One region of the Streptomyces broussonetiae genome, then DNA from elsewhere that is predicted to be linked to it. Evidence: riboswitches for the same ligand, from Rfam matches in the RefSeq annotation. Region 1 holds a riboswitch; each other region holds the start of a gene.
What was found. Region 1 has a riboswitch for cobalamin ahead of GQF42_RS12065 (cobalamin biosynthesis protein). Riboswitches for the same ligand answer to the same signal wherever they lie in the genome.

Region 1 (6,940 bases):
CAGTACGACGGCGCGCGCGATGCGGGCCTGGTCCGGGGCGCGTACCACTTCGCCCTGCCGGACGAGTCCTCCGGCGCCCGGCAGGCCAGGTACTTCGTCCAGCACGGCGGCGACTGGCGGGCGGACGGCTGGACGCTGCCGCCCGCACTCGACATCGAATACAACCCGTACAGCAAGAAGTACAAGTGCTACGGGCTGGGCAAGAAGCGGATGGTCCGCTGGATCCGGTCCTTCAGCGACGAGGTCAAGCAGGAGACCGGGCGCCGCCCGGTGATCTACACGACGAGCCAGTGGTGGAAGCTCTGCACCGGCAACAGCCGCGCGTTCTCCTCCAGCCACCCGCTGTGGATCGCCCGGCACGGCGGCTCGGACCCGGAGCCGCTGCCGGGCGGCTGGCGGTACTGGACGTTCTGGCAGTACGGCACCCGGGGCGGCCTGCCGGGTGACCAGAATCTCTTCAACGGCTCGACCGGCCGACTGCGGGCCTTCGCGCGGGGCGGGTAGCCAAGGCGCGCCTGGGCCGCGGGTGGTGGACGCCGTCCCGCCGACGACAAGCGGAATCCCGCCAACCTTCTCGAGACACCGCGAAGCCTGCCCCAGTTCACCTTCCGTTCACCCAGGTTGCCTAGGTTCATCCAGCCAACGACCTCGAACGATTGCCTGGGTAAATGGAAGGCTTCTCGCTGATCCTCGCGATTGTGGTGGTAACCGCACTCGCGTTTGACTTCACGAACGGTTTCCACGACACCGCCAACGCGATGGCCACCACCATCTCGACAGGCGCCCTGAAGCCCAAGATCGCAGTTGTCATGTCGGCCGCCCTGAACCTGGTGGGCGCCTTCCTCTCCGTGGAGGTCGCCAACACGATCTCCAAAGGTCTCGTCGACGAGAAGGGCATTCGTCCCGAGGTCATCTTCGCCGCGCTGGTCGGCGCGATCCTCTGGAACCTGCTGACCTGGCTGGTGGGCCTCCCCTCCAGCTCCTCGCACGCCCTGATGGGCGGTCTGATCGGCGCCACGGTCGCCTCAGCCGGCTTCGGCGCCGTGCACGGGGACGTACTGGTGACCAAGGTGCTGCTCCCTGCGGTCGCCGCACCGGTCGTCGCGGGCATCGCGGCCATGCTGTCCACCCGCCTGTCCTACGGCATCGGCAACAGGAGCGAGGGCGAGGCCTCCCGCAAGGGCTACCGCGCCGGGCAGATCGCCTCCGCCGGTCTGGTCTCCCTCGCCCACGGCACCAACGACGCCCAGAAGACGATGGGCATCATCACCCTCGCGCTGATCGCGGGCGGCGCCATCGCCCCCGGCTCGAACCCTCCCACCTGGGTGATCCTCTCCGCGGGCCTCGCCATCGCGCTCGGCACCTACATCGGCGGCTGGCGCATCATCCGCACCATGGGCACGGGCCTGACGGACCTGGAGCCGCGCCAGGGCTTCGCCGCCCAGACCAGCGCCGCGACCGCCATCCTGGCCTCCTCCCACCTGGGCTTCTCCCTCTCCACCACGCACGTCGTCTCCGGCGCGGTGATGGGCACGGGCCTCGGCCGCAAGGGCGGCGTGGTCCGCTGGTCCACCGCGACCCGTATGGCCGTCGCCTGGGTCCTCACCCTTCCGGCCGCCGCGCTGGTCGGCGCGGGCGCCGAGTCCGTCACCGACCTCGGTGACTGGGGCACGGCCGTGGTCGCGGTCTTCCTGATCGCCGCGAGCGCCGCGATCTGGAAGCTCTCCCGCCGGGAGGTCGTCGACCACACCAACGTCGTCGCCGGGGCCGAGGAGCCGGCCGGCGTGGTGACCACCGCCATCGCCGCGGTGACCCCGCCTCCGGCGGGTGCGATCGGCGAGGACCTGACGGCCGTGATCCCCGCCCCTGCCGCCGAACCCACCCCGCAGGCCGCCGGACCGGCCGCCACCGTCTGACCCCGGCCACCCCGGTTACCAAGGAAGCGTCCCCATGAAGATCGACTGGTCGGCCATCGGCTCCGTCTTCGGCGTCAGCCTCGTGTTCACGGTGGGCCTGGTGGCCCTGTTCACCCTCGGCGTCAACGGCCTGGCCAAGCGCGAGAAGGCCGCCGCGCAGGGCGGCTCCGCCGCGCTTGCCGTCACCGGCGCCTACGTCTGCTTCGCCGCCTGCGCGGCTGCGGTCTCGTACGGCATCTACCTGATCGTGGTCAAGGCCTGACACACGGCATGGCCGAAGGCTCCCCTCCCGTTCCTGCGGAGGGGAGCCTTCGGCATGTCCTGCGGCCGGCCGCGTCCCGCGGTGTGGGGATCGGCACACTCTCCCTGTGCAGGTCAACGGCAAGTTGACGGCCGTTCCGGGTGCGTGGTGGACTGCCCGGGCCAGCTACGGCGGCAGGAGAGGAAGCCGGTGTGAATCCGGCGCGGTCCCGCCACTGTCACCGGGGAAGAACCCCCGGGAGCCAGGAACTCTCACCGCCGAATCTCGTCGAACCAGGGCGCGGACACCCTGAGTGAGGACATCGATCGCCATGCCCGGCTGCAGAAGGACCCGTACCAGGCCCGCTCCTGTTCCCACGGCCGGCTGAGCCGATGGGTGCCGATCGCTCCTACGCGTACGGCGCCGCCGCCGGCCTTCTCGGCGACCTGCTCCTCGGCGATCCGCGCCGCGGGCACCCGGTCGCCGTCTTCGGGCGTGCGGCAGGAGCCGTGGAAGGCGCGTTGTGGCACGACCACCGCGGCTGGGGCGCCCTGCACACCGTCGTGTGCACGGGCGGCGCCGTCGCTCTGGGCACGGTCGCCGCACGCGCCGTACGCCCCTGCCCCCCCGCCTCCGCAGCGCTGACCGCCGCGGCCGTCTGGGCCGTCGTCGGCGGTACATCGCTCGCGCGTGAAGCCCGCACCGTCGGGCGGGCGTTGGAGGCCGGGGACATCGAGGCGGCGCGGGCGCGGCTGCCGCATCTGTGCGGCCGGGACCCGCAGGCGCTGGACGCCGACGGGATCGCCCGTGCCGTGGTCGAGTCGGTCGCCGAGAACACCTCCGACGCCGTCGTGGGCGCCCTGGTGTGGGGCGCCGTGGCCGGGGTGCCGGGGCTGCTCGGCTTCCGGGCGGTCAACACCCTGGACGCGATGGTCGGCCACAGGTCCCCGCGCCACCGCCGCTACGGCTGGGCCTCCGCCCGGCTCGACGACCTGGCCGGCTGGCCGGGGGCGCGGCTGACCGCCGTACTCGCCGCCGTGGCCGGACCCGACCCGCGCGGTGCCCTGCGTGCCTGGCAGGCCGACGCCCACCGGCACCCGAGTCCCAACGCCGGGCCCGTGGAGGCCTCCTTCGCGGGCGCGCTCGGCGTACGCCTGGGCGGAACGCTCTCCTACGGCGGACGTGTCGAGCACCGGCCCGTGCTCAACGGGGCGAGCGGCCGGACGGTCCGGGTCACCGACATCGACCGGGCCGCACGGCTCTCCCGTCGCGTCGGCCTGCTCGCGCTCGGTACGACGGTCGCCGCGCGCCTGCTCGTCAAGAGCGTCAAGAGTTCCAGGAGTGTCAAGAGCCCGAAGGGACGTGGGAAGTGAACGGGGGACTCCTCGTCGCCGGCACCACCTCCGACGCCGGCAAGAGCGTCGTGACGGCCGGGATCTGCCGGTGGCTGGTGCGCCAGGGCGTGAAGGCAGCGCCGTTCAAGGCGCAGAACATGTCGCTCAACTCCTTCGTGACCCGCGAGGGCGCGGAGATCGGCCGGGCGCAGGCCATGCAGGCCCAGGCGTGCCGGATCGAGCCGACCGCGCTGATGAACCCGGTGCTGCTCAAGCCGGGCGGTGAGCAGAGCAGCCAAGTGGTGCTGCTGGGCAGGCCGGTGGGCGAGCTGAGCGCGCGCGGCTATCACGGCGGACGGCAGCAGCAGCTGCTCGGCACGGTGCTGGACTGTCTCGCCGAGTTGCGGGGCACGTATGACGCGGTGATCTGTGAGGGCGCGGGCAGCCCGGCCGAGATCAACCTGCGCCGGACCGACATCGTGAACATGGGGGTCGCGCGGAACGCGCGACTGCCCGTGCTCGTCGTCGGCGACATCGACCGCGGGGGCGTCTTCGCCTCCTTCTTCGGGACCCTCGCCCTGCTCTCGCCCGAGGACCAGGAACTGGTCGCCGGGTTCCTGGTGAACAAGTTCCGGGGGGACGTGAGCCTTCTGGAGCCCGGGCTCGACATGCTGCACGGCCTCACCGGACGGCAGACCTACGGCGTCCTCCCCTTCCGGCACGGCCTCGGCATCGACGAGGAGGACGGGCTCCGCGTCTCCCTGCGCGGAGCGGTGCGGGAGTCGCACGTCTCCTCCCCCGTCGGCGAGGACGTGCTCCGGGTCGCCGTCTGCGCGATCCCGCTGATGTCCAACTTCACGGACGTGGACGCGCTCGCCGCCGAACCCGGCGTCGTGGTGCGGTTCGTGGACCGGCCGGAGGAGCTGGCGGACGCCGACCTCGTCGTCGTCCCCGGCACACGGGGGACGGTCCGGGCCCTGGAGTGGCTGCACGAGCGGGGGATCGCGGACGCGCTGCGGCGCAGGGCCGCCGAACACAGGCCCGTCCTCGGCATCTGCGGCGGCTTCCAGATCCTCGGTGAGCACATCGAGGACGAGGTCGAGAGCCGGCAGGGGCAGGTCGAAGGCCTCGGGGTACTGCCCGTAAGGGTGCGGTTCGCCCCCGAGAAGACCCTTACCCGGCCGGAAGGGGCAGCACTCGGCGAGCGGGTCGAGGGGTACGAGATCCACCACGGTGTCGCCCAGGTGCTGGGCGGCGAACCCTTCCTGGACGGCTGCCGGGTCGGGCAGACCTGGGGCACCCACTGGCACGGCTCACTGGAGTCGGACGGCTTCCGGCGGGCCTTCCTGCGCGAGGTGGCCGCCGCCGCGGGCCGCCGCTTCGTGCCCGCGCCGGACACCTCCTTCGCCGCGCTGCGCGAGGAGCAGCTCGACCGGCTCGGCGACCTGATCGAACAGCACGCGGACACGGACGCGCTCTGGCGGCTCATCGAGTCGGGCGCGCCGCAAGGACTGCCTTTCATTCCACCGGGAGCGCCCGCATGAGCACAGTGTTGTTGTTGTCCACCGCCGACACGGACCTGCTGGCGGCCCGGGCCTCCGGCGCGGACTACCGCATCGGCAACCCGACCCGGGTGGACGTCGGGCAGGAGCTGCCGGGGCTGCTCGAGGGTGCCGACCTGGCCGTCGTACGGCTCCTCGGCGGCAAGCGCGCCTGGGAGGACGGGCTCGCCGCGCTGAAGGCGGCCGGGATCCCCACCGTGCTGCTGGGCGGCGAGGCCGTGCCGGACGCGGAGCTGATGGCCGAGTCCTCGGTGCCGGCCGGCGTCGTCGCGGAGGCGCTCAAGTACCTGGTCGAGGGCGGTCCGGCGAACCTGCTGGAGCTGTCCCGGTTCCTGTCCGACACCGTGCTGCTGACCGGCGAGGGCTTCGAGGAGCCACGCAAGATGCCGGAGTACGGCGTCCACGGCGACCGTACGCTCGTCGACGGCCGGCCGACCGTCGGCGTGCTCTTCTACCGGGCGCACGAGCTGAGCGGCAACACCGCCTTCGTGGACACCCTGTGCGAGGCGATCGAGGCGAAGGGAGCCAACGCCCTGCCCGTGTACTGCGGTTCGCTGCGCGGAGCGGACGCCGGGCTGTACGAGCTGCTGGGCCGGGCCGACGCGCTGGTCGCCACCGTGCTCGCGGCAGGCGGCACGCACGCGTCGCAGGCCGCGGCGGGCGGTGACGAGGAGGCCTGGGACATCGGCGCGCTCGCCGATCTGGACATCCCCGTCCTGCAGGGGCTTTGCCTCACCTCCTCGCGGGCCGCCTGGAACGAGTCGGACGCCGCCCTGTCCCCCATGGACGCGGCGATGCAGGTCGCGATCCCGGAGTTCGACGGCCGTCTGATCACGGTGCCGTTCTCCTTCAAGGAGCAGGGCCCGGACGAGGTCCCGGTGTACGTCGCCGATCCGGAGCGGGCCGCGCGCGTGGCCGGAATCGCCCTGCGCCATGCGCGGTTGAAGCACAAGCCGAACGCCGAGAAGAAGATCGCCCTGGTCTTCACCGCGTACCCGACCAAGCACTCGCGCGTCGGCAACGCGGTCGGTCTGGACACGCCCGCGTCGGCGGTCCGGTTGCTCGACGCGCTCCGGGACGCGGGGTACGGGCTCACCGCATACCCCTCGGGCGGCGACGAGTTGATCCACCGGCTGATCGAGGCCGGCGGCCACGACGTCGAGTGGCTGACGGAGGAGCAACTGGCGGCGGCGCCGGCACGGGTGCCGCTGGCGGACTACCGGGCGTGGTTCGACAGGCTCGACCCGGACCTGAAGCAGGCCATGGTGGAGGCCTGGGGCGAGCCGCCGGGCAGCCTGTACGTGGACGGCGGGGACATCGTGCTCGCCTCCCTGCAGTTCGGGAACGTCGTCGTGATGATCCAGCCGCCGCGCGGCTTCGGCGAGAACCCGATCGCGATCTACCACGACCCCGACATGCCGCCCTCGCACCACTACATGGCGGCGTACAGGTGGCTCGAGAACTCGTTCGGCGCGGACGCGATCGTGCACATGGGCAAGCACGGCACGATGGAGTGGCTGCCGGGCAAGGGGCTCGGGCTGAGCGCGGGGTGCGCCCCGGACGCGGTGCTCGGCGACCTGCCCCTGATCTACCCGTTCATCGTCAACGACCCCGGTGAGGGCACCCAGGCCAAGCGGCGCGGGCACGCCACGGTGGTCGACCACCTGGTGCCGCCGATGGCCCGCGCCGACACCTACGGCGACCTGGCCAAGCTGGAGCAGCTGCTGGACGAGTACGCGCTCGTCTCCGACCTGGACCCCACCAAGGCCCCGGCCGTACGCGCCCAGATCTGGACCCTGGTCAAGGCCGCCGAGCTGCACCACGACCTGCATGTGGACGAGCAGCCGCAGGACGCCGACTTCGACGAGTTCGTCATGCACATCGACG
Region 2 (6,940 bases), 3.6 Mb from region 1:
GGCGGGGTGGATCTGCAACTGCTCGGCATCGGTACCGACGGGCACATCGGCTTCAACGAGCCGTGCTCCTCGCTCGCCTCACGCACCCGGATCAAGACTCTGACCGAGCAGACCCGCGTCGACAACGCCCGCTTCTTCGACGGCGACATCGAGCAGGTCCCGCACCACGTCATCACCCAGGGCATCGGCACCATCCTGGAGGCCCGGCACCTGGTGCTGCTCGCGACCGGCGAGGGCAAGGCGGACGCCGTCGCCGCGACGGTCGAGGGCCCGGTCGCGGCCGTCTGCCCGGCCTCCGCGCTCCAGCTGCACCCGCATGCCACGGTGGTCGTCGACGAGGCGGCCGCGTCCAAGCTGAAGCTCGCCGACTACTTCCGGCACACCTACGCCAACAAGCCGGACTGGCAGGGCATCTAGCCCGGGGCGTCGGTACCGATACGCCGCTGCCCGTGCCGTTGCCCATACCGGTACGGGCAGCGCACACCGAGCCCGATGGACTAGACCAACCTGGAGTGCGACGGTATATAGAGGAGATCACGGAGCGTGCGGGTGGACTCCGGACACACAAAGCCGTGCCACGATGTGAGCCGTGGCCGATGTCAGCCGGTCGCTTTCGGCATCCGGAGCCGGGAAGGCAGAGCATGAGCACCGACGTCAGCAGTGCGGAGAACGAGGCCGGCACGACCGTCCGTACGGCTCGCGTGCCCAAGTACTACCGCCTGAAGAAGCACCTGCTCGACATGACGGAGACGCAGGCCCCGGGCACGCCAGTGCCGCCCGAGCGCACGCTGGCCGCCGAGTTCGACACCTCCCGCACCACCGTCCGCCAGGCCCTGCAGGAGCTGGTCGTCGAGGGCCGGCTCGAGCGCATCCAGGGAAAGGGCACCTTCGTCGCCAAGCCCAAGGTCTCCCAGGCGCTCCAGCTCACCTCCTACACGGAGGACATGCGCGCCCAGGGCCTGGAGCCGACCTCGCAGCTGCTGGACATCGGGTACATCACGGCCGACGAGCGGCTCGCCGATCTGCTCGGCATCTCGGCCGGCGGGCGCGTGCTGCGCATCGAGCGGCTGCGCATGGCCAACGGCGAGCCGATGGCCATCGAGACCACCCATCTGAGCGCCAAGCGCTTCCCGGCGCTGCGCCGGTCCCTGGTGAAGTACACGTCCCTCTACACCGCCCTCGCCGAGGTGTACGACATCCACCTCGCGGAGGCCGAGGAGACCATCGAGACCTCCCTGGCCACCCCGCGCGAGGCGGGCCTGCTCGGCACCGACGTGGGCCTGCCGATGCTGATGCTCTCCCGCCACTCCCTGGACCACGAGGGCAGACCGGTGGAGTGGGTGCGGTCGGTGTACCGCGGGGACCGCTACAAGTTCGTGGCCCGACTCAAGCGGCCTGCCGAGTAGAACAGTCCGGGACTCGTCCCCGTACTCGGCCCCCGTGCTCGGCATCGACTTGCGACGGACGCTGATTGAGTGGGGCCCGACGGTGCGCCACAGCTTTCCGAGAATGTGGAGAGCTGAGTGACCCCGCCCTGCACGCCGAGGCGCTCGGTCTCCTGCAGGAGCATCCGGCGATCGACACGGCCCGCGCGGAAGTGCGGAAAGGGGCGAACATCACGCTGCGGGAGATTCGGGATCCACCTGGCTGTCCGGCTCGCGAAGTCTTCGCGGCACTCTGCGACTTCGTGGTGACCGAGCCGCTGAGAGCCCACCGCGGCCGTACCGGGGAACCCGCGATCCGGAATCCGGACGAGGTCTTCCGCTGGGGTCCTGCGTCACCTAGATTGCCTGCGCATTACACAGGTGATCGCATTACCCGGGTGATCAACGAGGGGACGGAGTCGCGGCATGTCCGATACACCAGAAGTGAGACCACCGGTCGTGACACCGGTCCGCGTGATCATCGGCCTGTGTCTCGTCGCACCCTTCGTGGCGATGCTGTGGGTCGGCTCGTACGCCAAGACGGATCCCGCGTTCATCGGGATCCCGTTCTTCTACTGGTACCAGATGCTCTGGGTGCCGATCTCCGCCGCACTCACCATGACGGCGTACAAGCTGTGGCAGTACGACCAGCGCTCCCCGACCGCGCCCCAGGGCGGTGAGGCGAAGTGAAGAACGGGGTCAACGGCGTCGCGCTCGGCGTCTTCATCTTCTTCTTCCTGGCCGTCACGGTCATGGGCTTCCTCGCCGCACGCTGGCGCAAGGCCGAGAACGAGCACTCGCTGGACGAATGGGGCCTGGGCGGACGGTCGTTCGGCACCTGGATCACCTGGTTCCTGCTCGGCGGGGACCTGTACACGGCGTACACCTTCGTCGCCGTGCCGGCGGCGGTCTACGCGGCGGGCGCGTCCGGCTTCTTCGCGGTGCCGTACACGATCCTGGTCTACCCGCTGATCTTCACCTTCCTGCCGCGCCTGTGGTCGGTCTCGCACCGCCACGGGTACGTCACCACCTCGGACTTCGTCCGGGGCCGGTTCGGCTCGAAGGGCCTGTCGCTCGCGGTGGCGCTGACCGGAATCCTCGCGACGATGCCGTACATCGCGCTCCAACTCGTCGGCATCCAGGCCGTGCTGGACGTGATGGGGGTCGGCGGCGGGGACAACACCAACTGGTTCATGAAGGACCTGCCCCTGCTGATCGCCTTCGGCGTGCTGGCGGCCTACACCTACTCCTCCGGCCTGCGCGCGCCCGCCCTGATCGCGTTCGTCAAGGACGCCCTGATCTACATCGTCATCGCGGTGGCGATCATCTACATCCCGATCAAGCTGGGCGGCTTCGACGACATCTTCGCCAAGGCGGGCCACGCGTTCAGCCAGGTCAGCCCCGCCACCGGCAAGCCGCGCGGCGCGCTCGCGCCGCCGGAGGCGGGCCAGTGGACCTACGCCACCCTGGCCCTCGGCTCGGCCCTGGCCCTCTTCATGTACCCGCACTCGATCACCGCGACCCTGTCGTCCAAGAGCCGTGAGGTGATCCGCCGCAACACCACGATCCTGCCGCTGTACTCCCTGATGCTCGGCCTGCTGGCCCTGCTGGGCTTCATGGCGATCGCGGCCGGCGTGAAGGTCACCAACGGCCAGCTGGCGATCCCGCAGCTGTTCGAGGACATGTTCCCGGACTGGTTCGCGGGCGTGGCCTTCGCGGCGATCGGCATCGGCGCGCTGGTGCCGGCGGCGATCATGTCGATCGCGGCGGCGAACCTCTTCACCCGCAACATCTACAAGGACTTCATCAAGCCGGACGCCACGCCGAGGCAGGAGGCCCAGGTCTCCAAGATCGTCTCGCTGCTGGTGAAGTTCGGCGCCCTGCTCTTCGTCCTGACCATGGACAAGACCGTCGCCATCAACTTCCAGCTGCTGGGCGGCATCTGGATCCTGCAGACCTTCCCGGCCCTGGTCGGCGGCCTGTTCACCCGCTGGTTCCACCGCTGGGCGCTGCTCACCGGCTGGGCGGTCGGCATGATCTACGGCACGGTCGCCGCGTACGGTGTCGCCTCCCCGACCCAGAAGCACTTCGGAGGCTCGTCGAAGGAGATCCCGGGCATCGGTGAGATCGGCTACATCGGCTTCACGGCGTTCGTGCTCAACGTGGCGGTCACGGTGGTCCTCACGCTCGTCCTGCGGGCCGTGAAGGCCCCCGAGGGCATCGACGAGACCAGGCCGGAGGACTACACGGCGGACGCGGGCGACCAGGGTGTCGAAACGGAACTGGTGGGCGTCGCCCACTGACGCACGTCGTACGCGGCACACCACCACAGCGGGCCGCCGGGGGACGAACCCACGGCGGCCCGTTTCGCATACCTCCCGTCATACACAAGTTGACGCTCTGAAGCCAGCGCAACACACAACAGACACAACATCTGGTGGTGCCACGACAGCCCGGCACTAGATGTATGCTCATCCTCGCTGTCGTCGCAGGGGAATCCGGTGTGAATCCGGAACTGTCCCGCAACGGTGTACTTGTGCGCGTATGCGCCCAGGAGTCAGTCCGAGGACCTGCCGGCAGCGTGCGCCCGGCCGTCCGGCCCGGGTGCCTTCCGACGTCCGGGCCTCGTGGAATGGGCCGGTGGACGCCACGCGTGTGCGCTCGTGGCTGCCCCCTGCCCTCCGCAAGGCCCCCGTGCCGAGCGAGGGAGAGCCCCACGTGACCATCGCGCCAGCAGATCCGGCTTCAGCCAGCGGCCTGGACACCGACGGTCCCGGTACCGCGTTGCTGCGGACCCTGACCGAGCTGACCGCCGACCTCCCCGACGCCGACCCCGGCCGGGTCGCCGCCGCCGCGCTGCGCGGCCGGTCCGCCCGGGCCGACGAGGCGGAGTTGCGCGAACTGGCCACCGAGGCCGCCGCCGGGCTCATCTCCGAGGACCCCGCCTACTCGCGGCTGGCCGCCCGGCTACTGACCCTCTCCATCCGCGCCGAGGCCGGCTCGCAGGGCGTGACGTCCTTCACCGAGTCCGTGGCCGTCGGTCACCGCGAGGGCCTGATCGCCGACCGCACCGCGGAGTTCGCGCGGCTGCACGCGGCCCGCCTCGACGCCCTGATCGACACCGGCGCCGACGACCGCTTCGGCTACTTCGGCCTGCGCACCCTGCACAGCCGCTATCTGCTGCGGCACCCGATCACCCGCAAGGTGATCGAGACTCCGCAGCACTTCATGCTCCGGGTGGCCGCCGGACTCGCCGAGGACGACACCGCACGCTCCGTCGACGAAGTCGCCGCGCTCTACCGGCTCATGAGCCGCCTCGACTACCTGCCGTCCTCCCCCACGCTCTTCAACTCCGGTACGCGGCACCCGCAGATGTCGTCCTGCTACCTGCTCGACTCCCCGCTGGACGAGCTGGACTCCATCTACGACCGCTACCACCAGGTTGCCCGGCTCTCCAAGCACGCGGGCGGCATCGGGCTGTCGTACTCCCGTATCCGCAGCCGCGGTTCGCTGATCCGGGGCACCAACGGGCACTCCAACGGCATCGTCCCGTTCCTCAAGACGCTGGACGCCTCGGTGGCCGCCGTGAACCAGGGCGGCCGGCGCAAGGGTGCCGCGGCCGTCTACCTGGAGACCTGGCACTCCGACATCGAGGAGTTCCTGGAGCTGCGGGACAACACCGGTGAGGACGCCCGCCGTACGCACAACCTGAACCTCGCGCACTGGATCCCGGACGAGTTCATGCGCCGGGTGAACGCGGACGCCGAGTGGTCGCTGTTCTCCCCGGCCGACGTGCCGGAGCTGGTGGACCTGTGGGGCGAGGAGTTCGACGCCGCCTACCGCAAGGCCGAGCAGGCGGGCCTGGCGAAGAAGACCATCCCGGCCCGCGAGCTGTACGGCCGCATGATGCGCACCCTCGCGCAGACCGGCAACGGCTGGATGACCTTCAAGGACGCGGCCAACCGCACCGCCAACCAGACGGCCCTGCCCGGTCACGTGGTCCACTCCTCCAACCTCTGCACGGAGATCCTGGAGGTCACGGACGACGGCGAGACGGCGGTCTGCAACCTGGGATCCGTGAACCTGGGTGCCTTCGTCGACGCGGCGCGCGGCGACATCGACTGGGAGCGGCTGGACGAGACCGTCCGCACGGCCGTGACCTTCCTCGACCGGGTCGTGGACATCAACTTCTACCCGACCGAGCAGGCGGGCCGCTCCAATGCCAGGTGGCGTCCGGTCGGCCTCGGGGCGATGGGTCTGCAGGACGTCTTCTTCAAGCTGCGTCTGCCCTTCGACTCCGCCGAGGCCAGGGCCCTGTCGACGCGGATCGCCGAGCGGATCATGCTTGCCGCGTACGAGGCCTCCACCGACCTCGCCGAGCGCAGCGGCCCGCTGCCGGCCTGGGAGAAGACCCGTACGGCCCAGGGCGTGCTGCACCCGGACCACTACGACACCGAGCTGACCTGGCCCGAGCGCTGGGACGCGCTCCGCAGGCGCGTCGCGTCCGTCGGCATGCGCAACTCGCTGCTGCTCGCCATCGCCCCGACGGCGACCATCGCCTCCATCGCGGGCGTGTACGAGTGCATCGAGCCGCAGGTGTCGAACCTGTTCAAGCGCGAGACGCTGTCCGGTGAGTTCCTGCAGGTCAACTCGTACCTGGTGCAGGACCTGAAGAACCTCGGCGTGTGGGACGCGCGCACCCGTGAGGCGCTGCGCGACTCCAACGGCTCGGTGCAGGGTTTCGTGTGGATCCCCGAGGAGGTGCGGGCGCTGTACCGCACGGCGTGGGAGATCCCGCAGCGCGGCCTGATCGACATGGCCGCGGCCCGCACCCCGTTCCTGGACCAGGCGCAGTCCCTGAACCTGTTCCTGGAGACGCCGACCATCGGCAAGCTCTCCTCGATGTACGCGTACGCCTGGAAGTCGGGCCTGAAGACGACGTACTACCTGCGCTCCCGCCCGGCGACGCGGATCGCCCGCGCGGCCCAGGCGCAGAGCACCGCCGGCATCCCCGTCCAGCAGGCCGCCGACCCCGACGCCGTCGCCTGCTCCCTGGAAAACCCCGAGTCCTGCGAGGCCTGCCAGTAATGAGCACCACCACCCGTAACGCCAACCTGCTCGACCCGGGCTTCGAGCTGACTCTGCGCCCCATGCGCTACCCGGACTTCTACGAGCGCTACCGGGACGCGATCAAGAACACCTGGACCGTCGAGGAGGTCGACCTCCACTCGGACGTCGCCGACCTCGCGAAGCTGACGCCCGAGGAGCAGCACCTCATCGGCCGGCTGGTCGCCTTCTTCGCGACGGGTGACTCGATCGTCGCGAACAACCTGGTGCTGACGCTGTACAAGCACATCAACTCCCCCGAGGCGCGGCTGTACCTGAGCCGTCAGCTCTTCGAGGAGGCCGTGCACGTCCAGTTCTACCTGACGCTGCTGGACACCTACCTCCCCGACCCGGAGGACCGGGCGGCGGCCTTCGCGGCGGTGGAGAACATCCCGTCCATCCGCGAGAAG
Region 3 (6,940 bases), 560 kb from region 1:
CGAAGTCGACGCCGCGGACGCAGGGTTCGGCCGCGCCCTCGTACGTCACGCTGACGTCCTCGAAACGGATCACGAGGGCTCCTTGGGGACGGCGAAGGCGGGCAGCAGGCCGAGGAGGACCGCCGCCGCGGGCCAGAGCGGGAGCGTGGGCGCGACCAGGGGGACGACGCCGGGGTGCAGGGCCTGCGGATCGCGGGTGGAGGCGAGCGTGAGCAGCGCGGCGACGGCGGCGCCGGAACCGGCCACCAGCCAGGCCCGCGCGTCCCACGGGTCCGGGCGGTACCGGGTGCGCAGCGAGCGCCGGCCGCCCAGCTTCAGGCCGGCGAGGGCGGCGGCCACACCGGCGAGCAGGACCGGCAGCCCGTAGCTGCCGCCCTCCGCGGTGAGCAGCCCGTACGTCCCCGCGCACACCCCCAGCAGGCCGCCGAGGGTGAGCGCGGCCGTCGTACGGCGGACCCGGGCGGGGACCTCGGCGCTGCGGCCGTAGCCGCGGGCCTCCATCGAGGCGGCGAGCGCGACCGAGCGCTCCAACGCGCCCTCCAGGACCGGCAGTCCGACCTGGAGCAGCCCGCGCAGGCCCCGGTCCGGGCGGCCGCGCAGCCGGCGGGCGGCGCGCAGCCGCTGGACGTCGGCGACGAGATGGGGCGCGAAGGTGAGGGCGACGACCACGGCGACGCCGGTCTCGTACAGAGCGCCCGGGAGGGACTTGAGCAGGCGGCCCGGGCTCGCGAGGGCGTTCGCCGCGCCGACGCAGATCAGGAGGGTGGCCAGCTTCAGGCCGTCGTAGGCCGCGAAGACCAGGGCCTCGGCCGTGACCCTGCCGCCCAGGCGGATGCCCTGCGCCCAGTGGGGGAGCGGGACCTCGGGGAGGGTGAGGAGGGTGTGGGTGCCGGGGATGGGGGAGCCGAGTGCCACCGCGAAGAAGAGGCGGATGAGGAGGACGGCGAGAGCGAGCTTGGCGAAGGCGGTGTAGGAGCGGGCGGCGGGGGTGGCAGTGCGGTGCGTCGCGACGACGTAGGCGGACGCGGAGACGAGGAGGGCGAGCAGGAGCGGGTTGGCGGTGCGGGTGGCGGCGCTGCCGAGGCCCAGTGCCCAGAGCCACCAGGCGCCGGGGTGCACGGCGGCCCGGTGCCCGGTGCGGCTGCCGGGCCCTGTCGTCGAACTCCCGCCTGCCCCGCGACGACCGGACCTAGGCATTGCGTCGCCGCCGTGCCTGCCACACCGCCGCGCCCGCCAGCAGGGCCACCACCCCCGCACCGATCGGCAACCCCAGCGAGGGCCCGCCGTCGGAGCCGCTGCTCCTCTGCGTGGACTGCCTGGACTGCGTGGACTGCGCGGGCGTCGCGGTCTTCCTGCCGTCCGTCGACACCTGCTCCCCGCACCCGCTGCGCGGATAGCCCGCGATGGCGCACAGCAGGGCGTTGGTGTCGTAGCGCAGGGGCCTCGCGACGGCGGCCAGAGCCTCGGCCGTCGTCGCGTCGTCGGACACGCGCGCGCAGGCCGTACGGCCCGCCGGCGGCGTCTCGCCGGACGGCGCGTCCGCCGGGATGCCGAAGTCGAGGACCAGCGCCACCCGCTTCATCCCCGACCTGGCCGGTGTGGTCGAGCAGATGGCCCCGAAGTCCGCCGTGCCGCGCGGCCGGCTCGCGTCGGCCGAGTCCGCGCTGACCGCGAAGCGGAAGCCCTCCACCGCGCCGTCGTCGGGACGGGCGGTCGAGGGCCCCTGCGTCGCGTACGTCCAACGGCCGTCCGTCCGCTCCCAGAAGGACCAGTAGCGGTAGCCGGTGGCGTGCGCCTGGGTCGCGGCGGCCGTCAGCAGGACGAGCGCGGCCAGCGCCAGGCTCGCCGCACGACGGATCACGGCTGCTGCTTCTTCCGGCCGCTCAGCAGGAAGCCGATGCCGATGCCCGCGACTAGGCAGACGCCGACGAACCACCAGAGGCCGAACGACGAGTTGCCGTCCGACTTCTTCTTCGTCTCGTGCCCGGTGGAGGGCATGCTCGGGGCCGGGCCCTGCGCGTTGAGGGACCGGACGAGGCTGGTGCCGCCGAAGTCACCGGGCTGCGCGCCCACCGCGTGCGCGGCGAGGATCAGCTGGGCGTAGGCCGCCGGGCCGCTCTGCTCGGCCCACTTGAGGGCGTTGTTCTCCAGCCAGGTGTACGACTGCAGCGCCTGCGTGACGCGTCCGTCGGCGGCGAGCGCGACGACCGTGTCCGCCGTGTTGCCGTAGTCCGGCTGGTCCATGGCGCCGGGCAGAGTCGACGTCAGGTGGCCGGTCTTCGCGACGACCGAGGCCAGGTTCGCGCCCGCGTTGTCCGCGATCTGCGCCGGGGTGAGGTGCTTGCCCAAGACGCACGTGGTGCTGCCGGGTGCCTTGCCGGCCGTTGTGACGAACCCCTTGCCGAGCGCGCCGAGCACGCCCGCCGCCGACGCGTCGGCGTTGGCCAGCAGTTCGCCCTTCTTGTCCGGCTGGAAGGCGAGGGCGCCACCGCCGGTCCTGTCGCAGGGGACGGCCATGGCGGCAAGCAGGTCGTAGGGGGACTTGCCCGCCTTGGCGACCTTCGCCGGGTCCGTGCCGGTCGCGGTCAGCGCGCCGATGACGACGGAGGTGGAGTTGGTGTCGCTGGCTCCGCCCGGGGCGTAGCCCCAGCCGCCGTCCTTGTTCTGCACGGACTTCAGCCAGGTCATGGCCTTGCCGACGGCGTCGTCGTGCCCGCCGGCGGCCTTCAGGGCCTGGACGGCGGCGGCCGTGCTGTTGGTGTCCACCATGACCTTGCTGTCGCAGGCCTTGGCCGGGTCGGCGCGGAACGCGGCGAAGGAGCCGTTCGCGCACTGCTGGCCGGCGAGCCAGTCCACGGCCTTCGCGGCCGGTTCGTAGCCGAGCGTGCGCTGGGCGATCAGCGTCAGCGACTGGCGCCACACACCGTCGTACGTCGGATCGGAGGTGCCGTACAGCCCGGACGGGATCGCGCCCTTCGGGGACGGGGACGGCCCGGCGGCCGTGGCGGGCGCGGCGGCGGCCAGCACGCCTACGACGGCGAGAGCCGCTGCGCTGCGGCGGACGTTCATGGTCGGCGACTGCCTCTCCTGCGGGGAGCCGGGCAGCGCACGGGACACCCCGGGCGGCTCGGCTCCGTAGACCTCGACGGTGCCGTGCGCGGCGGGCCGCCGACGCACGTGAGCCGGTCAACGTCCCGTCCGGGGCAGTCCGGCTCTTACGGTTGCGGGTCAGCGCCGGAATTGCACCGGCTTTCCCCTGTACGGGTGTGATGACGACCCCGCCACCTTACCGGCAGCCCCGCGCGGCCCGAGGAGTGGCTGTGCGCACAGGACGGTCGTGACCGGGGTCACGCGGTGGACGGCCGCCGTGACCGCCCCGCACGCCCCCGAACGCACCCCCCACCGTGCGCCGGACGGCCCCCCCCGCGGCGAGAGCGTCATGCGGCGTCCAGCGCCCGATCGCACTCCGCCACGTCCTCCCCCTCCACCACCCAGTACATCCGCCGCCGGCGCTGCCGGGAATCCGTCGACTCCGCGAAGCGGACCGCCGCGGCCCGCTGCCGGCTGGGCGAGAGGTCCACGCCCGTCCCGCACGCCAGTGCCACCGCCACCTCCGCCAGATCGACCCCGGTCGCCCGCTCCACCAGCGAAGGGATCAGATCGCCCGGCAGGTACGGCGCGACCCCGGTCACCCGGGGCCCGCGTCCGGTCACCCGGAGCCCCACATGGGCGACGGTGTGGTTGAGCCCCAGGGCCCGTACCGCCCGCTCGACGGTCTGCCGCAGGAAGCGGTTGTGCAGCAGTCCGTCGTGTGCGTGGACGCAGTGCCGCAGCGGCAGGCGCCCCGGCGGACCCGGCGTCGTACGGGTGAGCGCGGCGATGCGGACCTCGTCGTCCAGGACGACGGTCTCGGCGGACACCAGCGGACCGTCGGCGTCCCCGGGCTCGTCGGGCAGCACCTGGTGCAGGGCGAGCCGGGCCCGTACCGCCGCCGGGTCGGCGCAGGCCGCCGCCGCCTCGTACGACGGTCCGGGCAGGCCCAGTTGTCCGGTGACCCGTGCGGTGGTGACCAGGTGCCCCCTGGTCCAGGTGAGCACGCCGGCGATCCGTTGTCCGTCCGCGTACCGCGCGATCGTCCCGGCCGTCTCCGCCTCCCGCTCGGGGTCGGTGGCGAGATGGCCGGACAGGAAGGGCTGCGCCCAGCCGGGCACGGTGGTGTCGACCAGGATCACCGGGTGGATCCCGGCGATCCGCGCCAGCGGGAACCCGTACGCGGCCGGGCCGGCCCCGAGCAGAAGGACGGGCTGCGGCATCGGCGCATCACCTTCGCGGGGGGCGGGGCAGAGAAACACCCCGGATGCCGCTCCCCCATAGGCGGCACCCGGGGCGGGTCGAAAGCTTGCTCTCTGTGCCGTGATCCTCACCCGCCGCGCCCTCAACTGTCAACTATTACTGCCGCATTGGGCAGGGAGCGTTGTCACGTCTGGTCGGCGACCGGGCGACCGGGTAGCCTCGCGTTCCGTCCGGTCATCACACGGACGACACACACTCAGGGGGGACCTCGGTGAGTGATGCCTACATCTCGCTGGCCGAAGTCCTGGCCAGACTGGGGGAGTTGACCGGTCGGCCCGGTCGGCTGCCGGAGACCCTCGACGTGACCGGCCTGTCCCATCGCACCGGCATTCCCGTGCCGGTCGTCGTCGACCTGCTGGGCGGCGGGCGGGCGCCCGAGAGCGGTCTGGCCCAACGGGTGCGCCAGCGACTGGACTTCATAAGGGAGACCCGGCGCCGGCCCGACGGCAAGCGGTACTCGCTGGACGAGCTGGCCAGGATCGCCGGAACCAGCCGGCAGTGGCTGAGCGAGTGGCGCAAGTGCGGGATGCCGAGCCTGGAGCACACCGACCGGCTGCGCCGCTTCTTCGGTCTGCCGGCCGGCTTCTTCACCGCCGACGAGCCGGAGGCGCTGCACGAGGCCCTGCAGCCGGTGCTCCAGGGGCTGGAGGCCGAGGCGGATCCGCTGCTCAGGCTGCGCGAGAGCGGCCTGGTCCGGCTCGCCGCACGGGCCCCGCAGATGAACGCCCGCCAGCTCGCCACGCTCGCCGACCTGGCCGAGATGATCATCTCCTCGGAGCGGGCGGAGGACACCCGCCGGTGAAGCCCCCCAAGCCCCCCAACTCCGGCAGGTCCGCCAGGTCGCCCAAGCGCTTCCTCGACCGGCTGGTGCGCGACACGGCCCGCACCCTCACCCCGCCGACCGACGCCGAGGCCTTCCTGCACGCCCTGTGCGCCACGCTCAGCCCGCAGCTCGACCGCCCGATCCGGCTGAAGTTCGTCACCTTCCCGCCCGGACTGGACGTCTCCGGGGTCACGCTCGCGCTGGACGAGCAGTACATCGTCGTGGTCGAGGACCGCGCCCCCGACCCGCACAAGTTCGTCATCGCCGGGCACGAGATCGGCCACATCCACTACGGCACCCTCGACGTGCACCATCCGTCCGGGCCGCCCGCCGCCGCGCGCCGCCTGCTGTCCCGGTACTCCGTGGGCCACGGGGACTCCGGGGAAGCCGGGGACTTGCGCGACGACGAGGACATCCCCTGGGACCAGGTCGTCGCCATGGCCACCCGGTCGCCGGCCGCCGCCGCTGCCGCCGCCGCGGCCGAGTGGGAGGCCGAGGAGTGCGGGCTGCGCCTCGCCGCGAAGTTCTCCAAGGTCGTCGGGCCCGGCGCGGCCACCGGCCGGACCACCCAGGACACCCTCACCGGCCGGCTGTCGTCCTCCCTGGGCAACATCGGCGGACCGTGATGCGCTGGGACATCTCCGGCACCTTCGCCGCCTACGCCGTGCCGGCCGTGCTGTTCGTCGTGGCCTTCGTGATCAAACTGCCGCTGCTGCGCCGCGCCTGGCAGGACCCCATCCTGCGGGCCACCGCGCTGCTGCTCGGCATCGGCGCGATCGTCTTCGCCTCGCTGCCGCCCGCCAACCTGCACCGCATCAACCGGATCACCGGCGTCCCCAACTTCGCGGGCGTGTGGGTCTATTCGCTGCTCACCGCCTACTGCGGCGCCTGCCTGTGGCTCATCATCACCTGGCGCGAACCCCCGTCCGCCGTCCGCCGCCGGCGCACCCGCCTGGTGTGGATGGCGTACTCGGCCATCATCGCGGGCCTGTGGACGACGTTCTCGCTCGGCGACCACCACGTGGAGCGGCTGCGCGACCTCGACACCTACTACGCCGACACACCCTGGATGCGCGAGTTCGGGATGCTGTACCTGGTCGCGCACCTGGTGTCGGCGCTGGTCGCGGCCGGCATGCTGTGGGCCTGGTACAAGGAGGTCGAGGACACCTGGCTGCGCCGGGCGGTGATATTCCTCCAGGTCGCCTACGCCCTCGGGCTCGTCTTCGACGTCGCCAAACTCGCCGCGATCGGCGCCCGCTGGAGCGGCCGGGACTGGGACTGGCTGTCGACGTACGTCGCCCCGCCGTTCGCCATCGCCGAGGCACTGCTGGTCGCCATCGGGTTCATCGCCGGGCAGGCCGGCCCGGTGGTCGACGAGCGCCGACGGCTGGTGCGCACCCACCGGCGGCTGCGACCGTTGTGGCAGACCATGGTGACGGTCACCGCCCCGGCAGCACCCGCGACCGGCCGGGTCAGCGGTGCCGCCCTGCGCCTCGAACTGCGCCGGGCCGCCATCAACGACGGTCTGCTCAGACTGGCCCCGCACCTCAAGCGGGCCCGGCGCGAGCGGGTCCGTACGGCCGCCGTGGCCGCGGGCCACCCGGACGCCGAAGCACTGGGCATCGCCGGGGCGGTGGACATCCTGATCGCGGCCGACGTGCTGCACGGCCCGGCCGGCGGGGACGAACCGCCCGCCGCGGGCCGGGCGGACGAGGCGGGACGGCCCCTCGCCGCGGCCGCCCTCTCCGACAGCGAGCTGGACTC
Region 4 (6,940 bases), 1.2 Mb from region 1:
GTTCGGGGAGATCGAGCGCGGTGCGCGGCGCGCGTGCGCCGGTAGTGGCGCCTCGCCTTCATGCGGTTGCCGCAGACGGCCATCGAACACCAGCGGGCGTTGTCGGTCTTGCTGCGGTCGATGAGGAACCGTCGGCACTCCGGGTTGGCGCACGGCCGGAGCCGGCCGGGGGTCGCCTGCTGGAGCACGCTCCACGCCAGCACGGCTTCCACCGCCATCCGGCGCTCCGCGGGGGCGTCCACCTGCCAGGACACCCCCGCGGGCGAGAGATACGGGCGGGAGGTGACGTCTTCCAGGAGCGGAGCCGGCGACGCGGCGGGGCGCCTGCCGCGCACCACGCCCTGGTGGGCGTCGCGCGCCTGCACGAGGCTGCGGCGCTCGTCCGCGGTGCCACTGCCGCTGTGGACCCACTGCCAGAATCCGGCCGCTTCCGGATCCGCCAGCCGGGCCTGGACGGCGCCGTTGACCACTGGCGTGCTGTTGAGCAGCCCCAGCAGCACGTCCTGCTGTTCTCGGTCGGTCACCCTCGCACCCCCTCACCGATCCGGGGCGCTTGACACGCCACCCCCAATATAACCTATGAAATATCGTTGACAGGTTAGATCGAGCCTGGTCCAGCCCCGACAACTGGGTCCACGACCAAGCGCTGCTGGACCGCCCCGGAAACAACGAGATCCAGCTCAGGCTCTTCCGCGACTCCCAGGTCCCCCTGCCGGCGGTCTGGGGAGCGAACGACGAGATCTTCGGTCCCGAGGGCGCCGAGGCGTTCCGCCAGGACCTGCCCGAGGCCGAGATCCACCTGCTGGACTCCGGGCACTTCGCCCTGGAGAGCCATCTGCAGACCGTCACCGAGCACATCCGCGCCTTCCTCGCCCGCGTCCTCGCCTGACGCACAGGGCAGCGGGGCGGTTGCGTGGTCCGTCTCGTCCGCCAGAAACCCATCCGGGGTACGGCGACCCGCGTACCCCGCACCGGAAGGAACCCACCATGGGTGGATCGCGCACCGGGTGAACCGGGTGGACGGCAGGTACCAGCGGTGCTCGGCTTCGTCGACAGCGCTCACTTGCTGCGCATGCAGGTCCAACAGCGCGAAGAACTCCTCGTCAGGGGCCGGCATCCGGCGAAGGCGGCGCTGCCGCCCACGACGGCCCTGCGGTCTCAGGAGTCAAGGAGCCGTCAGTGTCCGCGCCTTGGGACGTGCAGTGTTTCAGCAGCGCGGAAATCGGGCCGTCGACCAGCCGGTAGCGCACGATCCGGCCGTCCTTCTCGCCCTCGACGATGCCGGCGGTCCGCAGGAGACGGAGAGCCTGGGAGACGGCGGTGTCCCTCATGCCGGTCGCCAGGGCGAGGTCGGAGACCGCGATGGGGCCGGCTTCCTGCAGGGCGAGCAGCAAGGACAGACGTCCGGGGTCGGAGAGCAGGGAGAAGCGCTCGGCCCAGGCGCGTACGCGCTCGGGCTCGCCGACGGCGGCGATGGCGTCGCAGACCCGGTGACCGTCGATGGTCCGCTGCCCGGCGCGTTCCGCGGGGACGAGATGCATGGGCTCATCATCGCAGCCGCCCTCGATCCGCTCCATACCTGAGCAGTTGTGCAGCCTTGCAGCCATACGCCACGGCCTCTTAGGGTGGGCAGGCCGTGGTGTTCGGGAAGACCGGTGACAGCCCTCAGGGGCTCAGTCCGGAGCGGCCCTCGCCACTGTGATCGGGGAGTTCCCACCTCATGCGTTGCCACTGGCCTCACGGCCGGGAAGGCAGGGGTGGGCGCGTCGACCCGTCAGCCAGGAGACCGGCCACGGCATCACGAAGCTGATCCACGAGGTGCTGGAGCGTGACTGTATGACCGTGTCCCCAGGCGTGCCCGAAACCGACGCCGCCCCGTCCTTCCACTGGCGTCGCGAGGACACCGTACGAACCGCCGGCCTGCTGGCCGTGATCGTCGCACTGCACGTGCTGGCGTTCGGGATCCTGTTCCTGCTCGTGGTCCCGCGTCACTACGAGGTGGGTACCAAGGCGTTCGGCATCGGTCTGGGCATCACGGCCTACACCCTCGGCATGCGGCACGCCTTCGACGCCGACCACATCGCCGCGATCGACAACACCACCCGCAAGCTGATGGCCGACGGCAAGCGGCCGGTGTCGGTGGGCTTCTGGTTCGCGCTCGGGCACTCCAGTGTGGTGGTCGTCATGGCCGCGCTGGTGGCCGGCGGCGCCAAACTCGCCGGCACGCTGATGAACGACGGCTCCCGGACCCACCAGGTTCTCGGCACCGTGGGCACCACGGTCTCCGGCAGCTTCCTGTACCTCATCGCCGCCCTCAACCTCGTCGCGCTGTTCGGCATCATGCGCGTCTTCAAGGCCATGCGCGCCGGACGCTACGACGAGACGGAGCTGGAGGCCCACCTCGACTCGCGCGGCTTCATGAACCGCATCCTGGGCCGGTTCACCAAGTCCATCCGCCGCCCCGGCCAGATGTTCCCCCTCGGCTTCCTCTTCGGTATCGGCTTCGACACCTCGACCGAGGTCCTGCTCCTCGCCCTGGCCGGCAACGGCGCCGCCGCCGGCCTGCCCTGGTACGCGGTCCTGTGCCTGCCTCTGCTTTTCGCGGCGGGCATGAGTCTGTTCGACACCCTGGACGGCACGTTCATGAACTTCGCCTACCAGTGGGCGTTCTCGAACCCCGTCCGCAAGGTCTTCTACAACCTCACCATCACCGGCCTGTCCATCGCCGTCGCCTTCTTCGTCGGCACCATCGAACTGGTCGGCGTCCTGCACGACAAGCTCGGCCTGAACGACGACGTCACCAGCTGGATCGCCGGCCTGAACCTGGACAACGTCGGCTATGTCATCGTCGGACTGTTCGTGGTCGTCTGGGCCGTGGCCATCGGCTACTGGCGCCTGGCCAAGGTCGAGGAGCGCTGGCGCGCCCGCACCCTGGACGCCGGCTGACAGCACGGCGACCGGCGCCGCAGCCGGCGTCCCGGAGCGGCCCGACAGCCGCAAGGCTCCCCCGAGCACCTTCCTCGCGGGAGCCTTCCCTCGTACCACCTGCCCGGGAAGGATGAGTCGCGCCCCTGCCGACCCGGGCGGACGCGGGGCTCCGGCCGCCCGGCATCGGCGTGGTGGCGGCGGCGGTGGCGGTGGCGGTGGCGGTGGCGGTGGCGGTGACCAACGGTGCGGGCCTGTCCGGCCCGCTCCAGATCGGACTTGCCGCGGCGAAGGGGGCGCCTGCGCGCTGCACGTCCCGCTCCACGGCGTCCACCACGTCGCCGGCCACGTCGCCGCCGACACACTCGAACACGGCCCGGCCCGGCTCGTTCGGGCGGCGTCCGCCCACCGGCCCCCGAACAACGTCCGCGAGAAGGCAGGTGAGTTCTCGGCAACTTCGCGTTCACGACGGCGGGAACCGACGGTAACAACCGCTTCCTAGCGTGACCGGCCATGGGATGAACCGTACGGACGGCTGTTCGCGGCGTATGACGGGCCGTCGGCTCCCCCGTCCTGCCGACGACGCCAAGCGGGGTTCTTCCCTTCACCGAGGCATCCGCACCAGCGTCATCGGGAGGCGCGGCATGAGTACCACCGAGTCACGACCCCAGGCGGCAGGCACGACGAAGGCCGCCGGGGACCAGGCGGTCAGGGAGACGCTGGAGGACTACACCCTCCGTTTCGCTCCCCGCAGTTACCGTCGCTGGACCCCCATGGTCGTGGCGACGACCGCGCTCGGCGGCATCGCCTACATGGCCGACTTCTCCATCGGCGCCGGCATCGGCCTGGCACACGGCACCGGCAACGCGCTCGTGGCGATCGCGGTGGCCGCCGTCGTCATTTTCGTCACCGGCTTTCCGCTGGCATACTACGGCGCCCGCTACAACATCGACCTCGACCTGATCACGCGCGGCTCCGGCTTCGGCTACTACGGCTCCGTGCTGACCAGCGTCATCTTCGCCAGCTTCACCTTCATCTTCTTCGCCCTCGAAGGCTCGATCATGGCCCAGGGCCTCAGGCTCGGCCTCGGACTGCCGCTGTGGCTGGGCTACTTGGTCTCCACCCTCATGGTCATCCCCCTGGTGATCTACGGCATGAAGGCACTCAGCAAGCTCCAGGTGTGGACGACGCCGATCTGGCTGCTGCTGATGATCGGCCCGCTGGTCTACCTGGTCGCCACCGACCCCGGCACGGTCGACCGCTTCCTCTCCTACGCCGGCACCGACGGCGACGGCGGTATCCACGCCGCGCCGGTCCTCCTCGGCGCAGGCGTATGCCTGTCGCTGATCGCGCAGATCGGCGAGCAGATCGACTATCTGCGCTTCATGCCGCCCAAGTCCGAGGCGAACAGGCAAAGTTGGTGGACGGCCGTGATCATGGCCGGCCCCGGCTGGGTGGTGCTCGGCGCGCTCAAGCAGGCCATCGGTGTCTTCCTCGCCGTCTACATTCTCGCGAAGGTCGGTCCGGCCGCCGCGACGGAGCCGATCCAGCAGTTCCGCGGCGCCTTCGACGCGATGATGCCGTCCTGGATGGTGGTCCCGCTGGCCGTGGCCCTGGTGGTCATCAGCCAGATCAAGATCAATGTGACGAACGCGTACTCCGGTTCGCTGGCGTGGACGAACTCCTTCACCCGCGTGACCAGGCACTACCCGGGCCGCATGGTCTTCGTCCTGGTCAACCTCGGGTTTGCGCTGGCCCTGATGGAAGCCGACATGTTCAGCTTCCTCAACAGCGTCCTCGGCTTCTACTCGAACTGCGCGATCGCCTGGGTGGTCACGGTGGCGACCGACATCGGCGTCAACAAGTACCTGCTCAAGCTGTCCCCGCTGCGGCCGGAGTTCCGCCGCGGCATGCTCTACGCCGTCAACCCCGTCGGCGTGGTTGCCTTCGTCGCCGCCTCCGGCCTGTCCATCGCCCTGTATTTCCGGGTACTGGGGCACGCCCTGCAGCCGTACTCCCCCGTGGCCGCCGCCGTCATCGCGTTCGTCCTGACCCCGCTGATGGCCCTCGTCACCCAGGGCAGGTACTACCTCCGTCGCACAGACGACGGCATCAGCGAGCCACTCCTCGACGAGACCGGCAACCCGAGCGCGGTCACTCTCGACTGCCACGTCTGCCATCAACCGTACGAACGCCCGGATCTGACCGCCTGCGCCACCCACGACGCGGTCGTCTGTTCCCTGTGCCTGAGCACGGACCGGGTCGGCGACCATGTGCTGCCGGCCACCGGGTGACTTCGCTCGCCTGTCAGGGCAGCGTCCACAACCGGACCGTGACGAGGTAGAAGACGGCGGCCCAGAAGGCCATCGTCACCGCGACGACACCGATGCCTCGCAGGGTGGCCCTCGCCGGTGCGTCCGGCGGTGGCCGCAGCCATCGCCCGAGCAGCGGGTTCACGTAGTGGGGCATGGTCAGGAAAGTCATGATGAAGCTCGACAGCAGGTTGCCCACGAGCAGGCCGATCCAGAGCCGCAGGTGCAGCGGGGACAGGGCGAGCGTGAGCAGTACGACGGTCGGGTACAGGCCGACCCAGACGGCGAGGGAGGTCCTGGTCTCCGAGGGGGGCGGCGGTGCCTCCTTGCCCTCGCCCCCGAAGGCGAACCAGCTGCCGAACGAGTTGTCGATCGTATGCAGTTTGAAGTCGCTGAACTTCTCGCCCTCGGCCAGGACCTCCTGCCGCCTGGGCGACGTCAGCCAGGCGTCGAGATGCTCGGCGGTGTCGTAGCGGTACAACGTGGTCCATTCCTCCTGGAGCCCCTCGATGGGGCGGAACAGCTCGCTCCCGCGAAACCCCTCGAACTTGCTCTCCTCCTGGACCAGGCGGTGCTGCCAGGCGAGGAAGTCGTCGACCTGGCTCGGCGGGACGAGGTGGGTGACCACCACGGTCACCAGCGGATCCAGTGACTGGGTGCCGCTGCTGACCACCTGCTGGGTCGCCGGACCGTCGAAGTACTTGGCGCCGACGTCGAGATACGTCTGCCTGGTCGCGCTGTTGATCCACGCCTGCAGATGCGCCACCGAGTCGAACCGGTACACGATGACCCAGTCGGGTTGCAGAGGCGTCGGCGGGGAGATCTCGGCGCCGAGGAAACCGGGGTAGGAGGCGGCCGCGGCGTTGAGGTCCTCCTGCCACGCCTCGAACTCCCGGTCCATCCCGGGCAGGACGTTCTGTCCGATGATCGCCGTCGCCGCGGCGGCTACGTTCTTCTGGGTGTTCATGGTGGCTCACCCTGTCGACAGCGACTGCTCCGCGGGGAGTCGGCCGTAAATGCGTTCCGGAGTCAGCGGCAACGCCCGGTAGCGGACGCCCGTGGCGTCGTGCACCGCGTTCGCGAACGCGGGGGCCACCGGGTTGATGCAGCACTCGGCCATCCCCTTCGCGTGCATGGGCCCCACCGAGTCCGCCGAGCCCACCAGGAGGACCTCGGTACGGGGGATGTCGGCGTAGGCGGGGATGCGATAGTTCCTGAGGTTCGGGTTGGCCATGACGCCGCTGTCGTCGACGTGATGGTTCTCGGTCAGCGCGAAGCCGATCCCCTGGGCGACCCCGCCCTCCACCTGACCTCTGACCTGGGCCGGGTTGATGATCACTCCGGCGTCCGCCGCCTGCACGCTGTAGAGGATCCGTATCTCGCCCGTCACGCGGTGCACGGCTACCCGGAAGCCCTGCGTGTTGGAGGTGACGCTCCGGGGCGAGCCGTACGCCTTGCGTGCTGCGGTGAACCGGATTCCGCGCGTCCGGGCCAGGGCGACGAGTTCGGCCAGCGACACCCGCCGGTCCCCGCAGACGACACCGTCGTCGTCCATCGCGCACATCACGACATGGACGCCCGTGTACGCCGCGGCGAACTCCAGGATACGGTCGCGTACGGCGTTGGCCGCCCGCAGGACCGCGTTGCCCGCCACGAAGAGGCCCGCGCTCGCGAAGGCACCGGTGTCGAATCCCGTGCGGTCG

Region 2: another riboswitch for cobalamin. It lies ahead of GQF42_RS28720 (ribonucleoside-diphosphate reductase subunit alpha); the one in region 1 lies ahead of GQF42_RS12065 (cobalamin biosynthesis protein).
Region 3: another riboswitch for cobalamin. It lies ahead of GQF42_RS14650 (prenyltransferase/squalene oxidase repeat-containing protein); the one in region 1 lies ahead of GQF42_RS12065 (cobalamin biosynthesis protein).
Region 4: another riboswitch for cobalamin. It lies ahead of nicT (Nickel transporter NicT); the one in region 1 lies ahead of GQF42_RS12065 (cobalamin biosynthesis protein).

What each region holds. Positions count from the first base shown of each region.
Region 1 covers NZ_CP047020.1:2,606,201-2,613,140, forward strand. The annotation lists gene GQF42_RS12050 (lysozyme) at 1-504, shown strand, start outside; gene GQF42_RS12055 (inorganic phosphate transporter) at 669-1,916, shown strand; gene GQF42_RS12060 (hypothetical protein) at 1,951-2,178, shown strand; cobalamin riboswitch at 2,309-2,449, shown strand; gene GQF42_RS12065 (cobalamin biosynthesis protein) at 2,550-3,530, shown strand; gene GQF42_RS12070 (cobyric acid synthase) at 3,527-5,035, shown strand; gene cobN (cobaltochelatase subunit CobN) at 5,032-6,940, shown strand, end outside.
Region 2 covers NZ_CP047020.1:6,206,987-6,213,926, reverse strand. The annotation lists gene nagB (glucosamine-6-phosphate deaminase) at 1-417, shown strand, start outside; gene GQF42_RS28735 (GntR family transcriptional regulator) at 642-1,406, shown strand; gene GQF42_RS28730 (DUF3311 domain-containing protein) at 1,851-2,114, shown strand; gene mctP (monocarboxylate uptake permease MctP) at 2,111-3,727, shown strand; cobalamin riboswitch at 3,846-4,016, shown strand; gene GQF42_RS28720 (ribonucleoside-diphosphate reductase subunit alpha) at 4,143-6,512, shown strand; gene GQF42_RS28715 (ribonucleotide-diphosphate reductase subunit beta) at 6,512-6,940, shown strand, end outside.
Region 3 covers NZ_CP047020.1:3,162,765-3,169,704, reverse strand. The annotation lists gene GQF42_RS14665 (ABC transporter ATP-binding protein) at 1-73, opposite strand, end outside; gene GQF42_RS14660 (energy-coupling factor transporter transmembrane protein EcfT) at 70-1,197, opposite strand; gene GQF42_RS14655 (SCO2322 family protein) at 1,190-1,861, opposite strand; gene GQF42_RS14650 (prenyltransferase/squalene oxidase repeat-containing protein) at 1,858-3,069, opposite strand; adenosylcobalamin-variant (AdoCbl-variant) riboswitch at 3,194-3,265, opposite strand; gene GQF42_RS14645 (hypothetical protein) at 3,438-4,313, opposite strand; gene GQF42_RS14640 (XRE family transcriptional regulator) at 4,565-5,155, shown strand; gene GQF42_RS14635 (hypothetical protein) at 5,152-5,802, shown strand; gene GQF42_RS14630 (MAB_1171c family putative transporter) at 5,802-6,940, shown strand, end outside.
Region 4 covers NZ_CP047020.1:1,401,539-1,408,478, forward strand. The annotation lists gene GQF42_RS06710 (CGNR zinc finger domain-containing protein) at 1-524, opposite strand, end outside; partial or broken gene GQF42_RS45685 (alpha/beta fold hydrolase) at 602-889, shown strand; gene GQF42_RS06720 (ArsR/SmtB family transcription factor) at 1,104-1,541, opposite strand; cobalamin riboswitch at 1,621-1,809, shown strand; gene nicT (Nickel transporter NicT) at 1,837-2,946, shown strand; partial or broken gene GQF42_RS45690 (hypothetical protein) at 3,090-3,304, shown strand; gene GQF42_RS06735 (allantoin permease) at 3,570-5,219, shown strand; gene GQF42_RS06740 (antibiotic biosynthesis monooxygenase) at 5,233-6,204, opposite strand; partial or broken gene GQF42_RS06745 (molybdopterin-dependent oxidoreductase) at 6,211-6,940, opposite strand, start outside.